Regions from separate parts of the Nocardia sp. N2S4-5 genome, predicted to be linked through region 3. Evidence: riboswitches for the same ligand, from Rfam matches in the RefSeq annotation. Region 3 holds a riboswitch; each other region holds the start of a gene.

Region 1 (2,168 bases), 640 kb from region 3:
TTGATGCGCGGATGGTCGGGAGCGACCCCGTAGCGAATGAGCCCGAACGGTGCGGGCATCCGCTCGTACAGGTCGATGCTCACCTCGGCATCGGACTTCATCAGGGCGTCGGCGGCGTAGATTCCGGCCGGTCCGGCGCCCACGATCGCAATGCGCAGTGGGTTGGTCGCACTGTATTCCGTCATTCTTACGCGCACCCTCTGGTAGAGAACTCTGTCGTCATGTACTCAGCCGCGTTGTTCAGCCGTCCTTCTTAGCTTAGGCTAAGTTGACGCATGGGCCGGGCCGCACCCCGCCGATCCGACATCCGCTCGATGCTGCTTCGTTGCTGTCCGGGATGTGGTCCGGACCCGGCCTGGGCCGGGCATTCTGTTGAGTCTATCGGTGGTCGTCGTGATCGTTATTCCCGGGATCCGCCGGGAAATGCCGATGTGATCTGCGGCACTCCGGCCCACCAGGGATGATCGACGCATGACCGACGCCGACGAGCCGACCCCGATCGACCAGCGCGACAGCATCAAGTCCCCGGTCCCGTTCCTGGCGGCCGCGGTGGTGGCGGTGCTGGTGCTCGCGGGCATCGTCGCGCTCGCGCTGACCCGGCCGGCTGAGAAGAATCTCACAGACGCCGACCGAGTCGCGATCGCGGCGCGCGATTTCGCCACCGCGCAGGCGGATTCGAATGCCGACCGCCGCGCCACGACCGCCTGCCGCGGCTTCGATGCCGCCCGTTCGCCCCTGGGGCCGGACGCCGTCGGCAAGGAGGTCGAGATCGTGAAGGTCGCCGACACGGCCGTCGAGGGCGACCACGCCCGGGCCGCGGTGACCAGCCGGATCGACGGCCGCGAAACCACGTCGACCTGGAGTTTGACCCGTGCCGACGGCACCTGGCTGGTCTGCGACCGGCCGTGAACGGAGGTTTGACATGCGACCTCGTGACCGGGCACTCTCAATTTCAGGTCATGAGCGCCAGCGCCAAGCCCCGGCTCGCTGGTCGGCAACCCTCCTCCGCGGTGGGGTGCTCCGGGTGACGACCTGGCCACGCATCGGTGTCCTCACGGTGCGGCAAGTGCGGATTCTCAGGAGGTGCGAGAAGTGAGTTATGCGGGCGACATCACCCCGAAGCAGGCGTGGGATCTATTGCGCGACAATCCCGATGCGGTTCTGATCGACGTGCGGACCGAGGCCGAGTGGCGGTTCGTCGGGGTGCCGGACACCAGCTCGATCGATCGGCCGACGGCGCTGATCGAATGGGTCGACGGGACGGGCGCGCCCAACGCGGCGTTCGTCGATCAGCTGAAGCAGGTGCTGGCCGAGCGGGATCCGGACGGCGACGCCCCCGTGATCTTCCTCTGCCGGTCGGGGCAGCGCTCCATCGGCGCCGCGACCGCGTCGACCGCGGCCGGTTTCGCACCGTCGTTCAACGTGCTCGAGGGCTTCGAGGGTCCGCTGGATCCGCAGGGGCATCGCGGCGGCGCGGGCTGGCGCGCCCTCGGACTCCCGTGGCGGCAGTCGTGATCACGGGCGGCGCGTTCGACAAGCCGCTGCCCGAGGGCGTGGGTCCCGCGACCCTGAGCGTGCGCGGCGGGCTGCGGCGGTCCGGGTTCGAGGAGACCGCCGAGGCGCTGTACCTGTCCTCCGGTTTCGTGTACGAGAGCGCCGAGGCGGCCGAGGCCGCGTTCACCGGCGACGTCGAGCATTTCGTCTACTCGCGCTACGGCAACCCGACGGTCGCCATGTTCGAGGAGCGGATGCGCCTGATCGAGGGGGCCGAGGCGTGTTTCGCGACCGCCAGCGGCATGTCGGCCGTCTTCACCGCGCTCGCGGCGCTGCTGGGCGAGGGCGATCGGCTGGTGGCGGCGCGCAGCCTGTTCGGGTCCTGTTTCGTGGTCTGCAACGAGATCCTGCCGCGCTGGGGCGTGGAGACCGTGTTCGTCGACGGCGAGGATCTCGACCAATGGGAGGAGGCGCTGTCGCAGCCCACCCAGGCCGTGTTCTTCGAGACGCCCTCCAACCCGATGCAGACCTTGGTCGACGTCCGGCGGGTGTCCGAGCTGGCGCACGCCGCGGGCGCGAAAGTGGTGCTGGACAACGTCTTTGCCACCCCGCTGCTACAGCGCAGCCTGGATCTGGGCGCCGACATCGTGGTGTATTCGGGCACCAAGCACATC
Region 2 (2,168 bases), 1.5 Mb from region 3:
GGCCGTAGTCCCAGGCCGATCCCTCGCGCACCAGAGTGTCGACCGCGTCGATCAGCCGGTCCACATCCGCCGCGCAGGTGCCCAGCCCGATGCTGGCGCGCAGTGCCCCGTCCACACCGAGGCGGGCCAGCAGCGGATGCGCGCAGAACCGCCCGTCGCGCACCCCGATGCCGTATTCGGCCGACAGGTAGGCGGCGACGTGGCCCGGTTCGTAGCCGTCCACGGTGAACGCGACGATGCCGACGCCGTCGGCGCTGTCCGACCAGATGCGCAGGAAGCGCACTCCCGCAACGGTTTCCAGGCCGTCGCGCAGCCGCTGGGTGAGTTGACGCTCGTGCTCGCCGACCGCGACTTCGTCCAAGGCGGCCAGGGTGTCGCAGGCGGCGGCCAGCGCGGCCACGCCCAGGACGTTCGGGGAGCCACCCTCGTGCCGCTGCGGTGCCGGCGCCCATTCGGCGGTGGTGGCGGTGACCGCACGCACCGCGCCCCCGCCCGCGAGGTACGGCTCGGCGGCGTCGAGCCAATCCCGGTGGCCCACCAGCACACCCGCGCCGAACGGTGCGTAGAGCTTGTGACCGGAGCAGGCCAGATAATCAATGCCCGTGGCGCGCAGGTCGATTCGGCGATGCGGCGCCAGCTGGGCCGCGTCGACCAGGATGCGGGCGCCGCACTGGTGCGCGATGGTAGCCAGGCGCTCCAGTGGAAGCAGTTCGCCGGTCACGTTCGACGCGCCCGTAACCGCAAGCAGCGCAGCGGGTTTGGTGCACAGTTCCGCGACGAGGCGGCGGATCGTCTCCTCGATCGTGTCCGCGGCGGGGACCACTCGACGGCCGTGCCGTGTCCACGGCAGGAAGTTGGCGTGATGCTCGATGTCGAGTACCACGGTGTCGCCCGGCACGCAGGACGCCAGCAGATTCAGCGCGTCGGTGGTGTTGCGGGTGAACACGACCGTCTGGTCGTCGGCGCAGTTCAGGAAGCGTGCCACCGAGCCGCGGGCGGCCTCGTAGCAGTCGGTCGAGATGCGGGAGGCGTAGCCCGCGCCGCGGTGCACGCTGGCGTAGTACGGCAGCAGTTCGGTCACCCGATCGGCGACCTGCGCCAGGGCGGGTGCGCTGGCGGCGTAGTCGAAATTGGCGTAGCGGCGAGTTCCGCCCTGTACCAACGGAACTCGCAGATCGCATCCGGAGACGCGGGCAACGGCGGCACAGGTGCGGTCGAGAGCAGCGGTCATCACGTCAACCCTTCGGGTCATGGGACTCCGGAGGAAACGAGTAGTCGGAGTCCGCGCTTGCCCTGCCCGGTCGGGCAGCGGCCCGGTCGTCACCCGGAGCACCCCGCCGCGGAGGAGGGTTGCCGGCCAGCAAGCCGGGGCTTGACGCTGGCACTCATGACCTGGCCCGAGATTGGCAGACGGCCGCCCCGCTTGTCAACCCCGCGCTGCGACCTTACGTATGGTCCGCTGATCCTGGACGCGCGAAAGCCTTGTGCTGGAAGCCGATTCAGTCAAGCCCCACCGGCCGGTGATATCCGCCGTTGTAGTAGAGCAGGGGAGCGGCGATCGGCTGGTCGCCGGTGTTGTCGTAGACGCGGGTGGCCAGGCCGATCACCAGGGTGTGGTCGCCGACGGGGATCAGCCGGTGCACCGCGGCCCGTACCCAGATGGGGGTGCCGTGCAGGACCGGTTCGCCGGTATCGAGCCGGGTCCACAGGGACTGGTCGGCGAAGCGTTCCTCGGCGGCTCGGGAGAACCGCTGTGCCAGATGCCGCTGATGCTCGCCCAAAAAGTGCACGACCACCGAGTCGGCGGCCAGCATGGCGTCGATGCTCGACGAGGTGTGCGCGATGTTGAACGAGATCAGCGGCGGATCCAGCGACAGCGAGGCGAAGGAGGTGGCGGTGAAACCCACCGGCCGGGTCGCCGAGTCGAGGGTGACGATGGTGACGCCGGCGGGGTAGTGCCGCATGGCGGACCGGTACTGGGACGCGGTGATTCCGCTCAGATCGTCGGGTACCTCGAGTTCGGCATCGGAGGAACTCATGTCACCGCCTCGGCGCCGCTCGCGGGCGCGGTCTCGCTGGTTTCGTACAGTTCCAACCTACGTTGCCCGGGTGGCGGGTATTCCGGCCGCGGGCGGTTCAGTACTCCGGATAGCCGTCGGACGGGCCGA
Region 3 (2,168 bases):
TTCCGCGGAGTTCTGCGCCAGGCCGGCCAGCGCCGACGCGGCGGCGAAGCCGACCAGGCCGATCAGGAAGATCCGGCGGCGGCCCAGGTAGTCGGCGAGGCGGCCACCGAGCAGCAGCAGGCCGCCGAAGATCAGCGTGTAGGCGGTGAGCACCCACTGCTTGTCGCCGTCGCTGATGCCCAGGTCCTGCTGGGCGAACGGCAGCGAGATGGTCACGATCGTGGCGTCGAGCACCACCATGAGCTGGGCCAGGGCGATGACGCCCAGCGCCCACCAGCGTGCCGAGCTTGGGCCCGGCGGAGGTATCGGGAGTAACGAGTGTCCCGGTTTCGGTCATGAGGGGACTCCTGCATCGAAAGAATTGTGTCGCCATCGTGTCACCGGACGACAATTGGCGTCAAGAGAAAAATGTCCGAGTGTGACATTTGGCGGTACTAGTCACATTGAGAGCCGATCGCGATAGAATCGGGGCATGCTCGACTCACCGCCGCGTCACGCCCAGCCCGGCCTGCGTGAACGCAAGAAGCAGCAGACCAGGGACCGCATCATCGAGGTGGCGCTGCGGTTGTGCGACGCGAACGGCTTCGAGGCGACGACGGTCGAGCAGATCGCGGAGGCGGCCGATGTGTCGCCGCGGACGGTGAACCGGTACTTCGAGCTGAAGGAGGACATCGTCCTCGCCCCGATCGAGGACTGGGGCAAGGCGATCGGCGCCGAACTGCGCAAACAACCGGTCACGGGGAACGAACTGCAGGCCCTGCTCGACACCTACCTGGCCGTCACCGCGGAGAGCATCTCGGACGGCCCGGTGCCGTTCGAGTGGTTCCAGCGCATGCAGCGGATCAGCCGGACCAGCCCGACGGTACGAGCCCGCAGCATGGACATCGCCGACTCCAAGACCGTCGAGATCCACACCGCGCTCGCCGAGCGCATCGGCGCCGACAGCGAATCGATGACGGTCCGGCTCATCGCGGCCACCTTCAACGCGATCCTGCGCACCGGCATGGAATGCGATGCCGAGGTGCCCGAGGGCGAGCCGGCGGTCTCGGCGGAGGCCAGTGTGCGGGCAGTGCGCGGCGCCTACGACGAGTTCGTCCGCCGCTGCGCGGTTCCCGTGGCCGCGGCCGACGGCGGCGGCAGCGACCCGCGACGATAGCGGCGACCTGGCCTCGCCTCCGTCACCGGCGATCCGCTACCATCCCATTCAGGTCATGAGTGCCAGCGCCAAGCCCCGGCTTGCTGGCCGGCAACCCTCCAGTTGCGGTGGGGTGCTCCGGGTGATGACCGGGCTCTCGAAAGCCGAGAGCAAGCGCGACTTATCAGGAGGTCCCGAGATGTGTTGTTGCCGGTCGCTACCCGAGCCCCGCTGACAGCCGCATACGGCCTTTTCACCTGGAGTAGTACATGAGCGACTCGACTGCTGCTGTCTGCGACCCGGCGAACATCTCCCACGGCCCGCGCGGCACCGAGCATCCGATGCCGTCCGGTCGTATCGCTACCATCGAAGATGTGTGTTCTCCCCTGCTCGCTTCGGCATCGGCCCAGCATGCGCGGCCGACTCGCGGCGGGCGGCCGGTCTCCGGCGGGGCGGCGCACGGCATCGATGACGTTCCGGCCGGCCGGTGTGGCGGGCCCGCGGCGGCGGCACGGTGACCGTGAGCACCGAACCGACGACGACCCGGTCGGCCGCCGCTGCCCTGTTGCCCCCGCCGGACGGCACGCTCGGCACCCTCGCCCTCGGCGCGGTCCGGCTGGAGAACGGGGCGGTGATTCCCGAGGTCGAGCTGGCCGTGCAGCGTTGGGGCGAGCTGTCGCCCGACGCGGACAACGTCGTGCTGATCGAACACGCGCTGACGGGCGACTCACACGTGGTGGGCCCGCAGGACGAGGTGCATCCGCTGCCGGGCTGGTGGGACGGCGTCGTGGGGCCGGGCGCCCCGCTCGACACCGACCAGTGGTGCGTGATCGCCACCAATGTGCTCGGCGGCTGTCAGGGCAGCACCGGGCCGTCCTCCCTCGCGCCGGACGGAAAGCCCTGGGGCGCAAGGTTTCCCGAGATCTCCATCCGCGATCAGGTGACCGCCGAGGTGGCGCTGTGCGACCTGCTCGGCATCGAGCGACTCGCCGCGGTGGTCGGCGGATCGATGGGTGGGATGCGGGTGCTGGAG
Region 4 (2,168 bases), 1.3 Mb from region 3:
CACCACCAGGCTCACCCCGATGCCGTGTCGCTCCAGATCGAATCGCAGCACGTCCGAGATGCCCCGCAGCCCGAACTTGCTGGCGCTGTAGGCGGCGTGCCAGGGCAGGGCGAGCAGCCCGGCCGCAGAGGACACGTTCACCAGATGGCCGCCGCGCCCGGCTCGCACCATCGGCGGCACGAAATTCTCGATGATGTGGATAGGTCCCATCAGATTCACGTCGATGACGGCACGCCAGTGCCGGTGCTCGAGGTTCTCCACAGTGCCCCAGGTGGCGATGCCGGCGATGTTCATGACCACGTCGAGGCTGCCGTGCTCGGCGTGCACCCGCTCGGCCCACGCGGTCACGGCGTCGTAGTCCGATACGTCCAGCGCCTGCAGCGCCGCCACCCGGCCCCCGGCCTCCTCGACCAGCCGCGCCGTCTCCCGTAGTCCGGCCTCGGCGATGTCGGTCAGGAACAGCTGCGCCCCCTGGCGCGCCGCGGCCAGGGCGGTGGCCCGGCCGATGCCGCTGGCCGCGCCGGTGATCAGGCATTTCCGGCCGGTCAGGTCTTTCATGAGCGGATCTCCTAGCGGATTCAGAACAACTGTGATTTCACACTAGAGTATTGCGAACAGCACTGTACACAGAGGGCGTCCTCTCCTGTGCAATTCCCGGGTCCGCTGGGGAAAACCCTTTGCCAACAGTTGGATTCACGGTGATCGGGAGGGCAGACATCCGGTCGAGGCTCCTTTACCGTCGATTTCACCCATCCAGAGCGGTTGAGAGACCTGGCTCGACGAGACCGCAGCAACCCCCCGCTCGCCGGGTGCGGGTGCTACCGCCAGGACCGATGGAGGATCGCGATTCCATGAGCACACTGGCCGCCGCAGAGTCGTCCGGCGTGGTATCGGCCGCCGAGGAGGACGCGCTACCCGTCGCGCGTACCTGGCATCCGTGGCGCTGGCTGGTCGGGGCGGCCGCGCTGGTGGTGGTCGCGCAGTTCGTGCACGGCCTCGCCACCAACCCCGGTTGGGACTGGCCGACCTTCACCCGGTACTTCACGGCCCGATCGGTCCTCGAGGCCGTGCGGGTGACCGTGGAACTGACCTTCTGGGGCACGCTGTTCGGGTTCCTGCTCGGGATCTGGCTGGCGGTCGCGAGGCTGTCGAAAATCCCTGTGCTGCAAGTGATCGCGTGGGTCTACGTGTGGGCTTTTCGGTCCATCCCGCTGATCGTGCAGCTGCTGTTCTGGTTCAACATCGCCTACCTGTACCAGCGGATGTCGATCGGCATTCCGTTCGGCCCGGCCTTCCTGACCTTCGACGTCAACGGCGTGATCAGCGGGTTCACCGCAGCCGTGATCGGGCTGGCGCTGCACCAGGCGGCGTATTCGGCGGAGATCATTCGCGCCGGGATCATCTCGGTCGATCCGGGGCAGCTGGAGGCCGCCAAGTCGCTCGGCCTGCCGTGGCGGCGTCAGTTCTTCACCATCGTCGCGCCCCAAGCCATGCGCGGCATCCTGCCCAATGCCGCCAACGAGGTGATCAGCCTGTTCAAGGGCACCTCGATCGTGTCGGTGATGGCCATCGCCGAGCTGTTCTACCAGGTCCAGGTCATCTTCGGCCGTAACGGGCGAGTGGTGCCGCTGCTGATGGTGGCCACCGTCTGGTACATCGTGCTCACCACGGTGCTGACCGTCGTGCAGTACTACATCGAGCGGCATTTCGCCAAGGGCGGCCGGCGCGAGCTGCCGCCGACACCCTGGCAGCGGGTGCGCGGCAAGATCGCCGAGATCACGGAGGAACGCCGATGAGCGAGCCCGACACCGACGACGGCCTGCGTTCCGCCGCGTACGCGGTCGAATTACGCGGGGTGCGAAAGCGTTTCGGGGCCGAGGAGGTGCTGCGCGGGGTCGATCTGGCGGTTCGGCCCGGTGAGGTGACCGTCATTCTCGGGCCGTCCGGATCGGGCAAGTCGACACTGCTGCGCACCATCAATCACCTGGAGAAGGTCGACGCCGGTAGCGTCCGGGTGAGCGGCGAATTGGTGGGCTATCGCCGTAAGGGCGCGAAACTGCACGAGCTGAGTGAACGCGAGATTCTGCGGCAGCGCTCGCGGATCGGCTTCGTTTTCCAGGACTTCAACCTGTTCCCCCATCTGACGGTGCTCGAAAACGTCGTGCTGG

What was found. Region 3 has a riboswitch for S-adenosylmethionine ahead of ACFMRZ_RS27435 (hypothetical protein). Riboswitches for the same ligand answer to the same signal wherever they lie in the genome.
Region 1: it holds a riboswitch for S-adenosylmethionine, as region 3 does, so the genes downstream of both, ACFMRZ_RS24395 (rhodanese-like domain-containing protein) here and ACFMRZ_RS27435 (hypothetical protein) in region 3, are expected to answer to the same signal.
Region 2: it holds a riboswitch for S-adenosylmethionine, as region 3 does, so the genes downstream of both, ACFMRZ_RS20420 (aminotransferase class V-fold PLP-dependent enzyme) here and ACFMRZ_RS27435 (hypothetical protein) in region 3, are expected to answer to the same signal.
Region 4: it holds a riboswitch for S-adenosylmethionine, as region 3 does, so the genes downstream of both, ACFMRZ_RS21275 (amino acid ABC transporter permease) here and ACFMRZ_RS27435 (hypothetical protein) in region 3, are expected to answer to the same signal.

The regions. Positions count from the first base shown of each region.
Region 1 covers NZ_JBIUPM010000001.1:5,331,197-5,333,364, forward strand. Annotated here, with positions in the region: gene ACFMRZ_RS24385 (FAD-dependent oxidoreductase) at 1-185, opposite strand, end outside; gene ACFMRZ_RS24390 (hypothetical protein) at 472-909, shown strand; SAM riboswitch class IV at 956-1,075, shown strand; gene ACFMRZ_RS24395 (rhodanese-like domain-containing protein) at 1,093-1,515, shown strand; gene ACFMRZ_RS24400 (O-succinylhomoserine sulfhydrylase) at 1,512-2,168, shown strand, end outside.
Region 2 covers NZ_JBIUPM010000001.1:4,469,260-4,471,427, reverse strand. Annotated here, with positions in the region: gene ACFMRZ_RS20420 (aminotransferase class V-fold PLP-dependent enzyme) at 1-1,231, opposite strand, end outside; SAM riboswitch class IV at 1,280-1,393, opposite strand; gene ACFMRZ_RS20415 (flavin reductase family protein) at 1,500-2,039, opposite strand; gene ACFMRZ_RS20410 (2-oxo-4-hydroxy-4-carboxy-5-ureidoimidazoline decarboxylase) at 2,137-2,168, opposite strand, start outside.
Region 3 covers NZ_JBIUPM010000001.1:5,967,720-5,969,887, reverse strand. Annotated here, with positions in the region: gene ACFMRZ_RS27445 (MFS transporter) at 1-252, opposite strand, end outside; gene ACFMRZ_RS27440 (TetR/AcrR family transcriptional regulator) at 473-1,156, shown strand; SAM riboswitch class IV at 1,208-1,318, shown strand; gene ACFMRZ_RS27435 (hypothetical protein) at 1,405-1,653, shown strand; gene ACFMRZ_RS27430 (homoserine O-acetyltransferase) at 1,650-2,168, shown strand, end outside.
Region 4 covers NZ_JBIUPM010000001.1:4,653,077-4,655,244, reverse strand. Annotated here, with positions in the region: gene ACFMRZ_RS21280 (SDR family oxidoreductase) at 1-558, opposite strand, end outside; SAM riboswitch class I at 747-840, shown strand; gene ACFMRZ_RS21275 (amino acid ABC transporter permease) at 852-1,796, shown strand; gene ACFMRZ_RS21270 (amino acid ABC transporter ATP-binding protein) at 1,793-2,168, shown strand, end outside.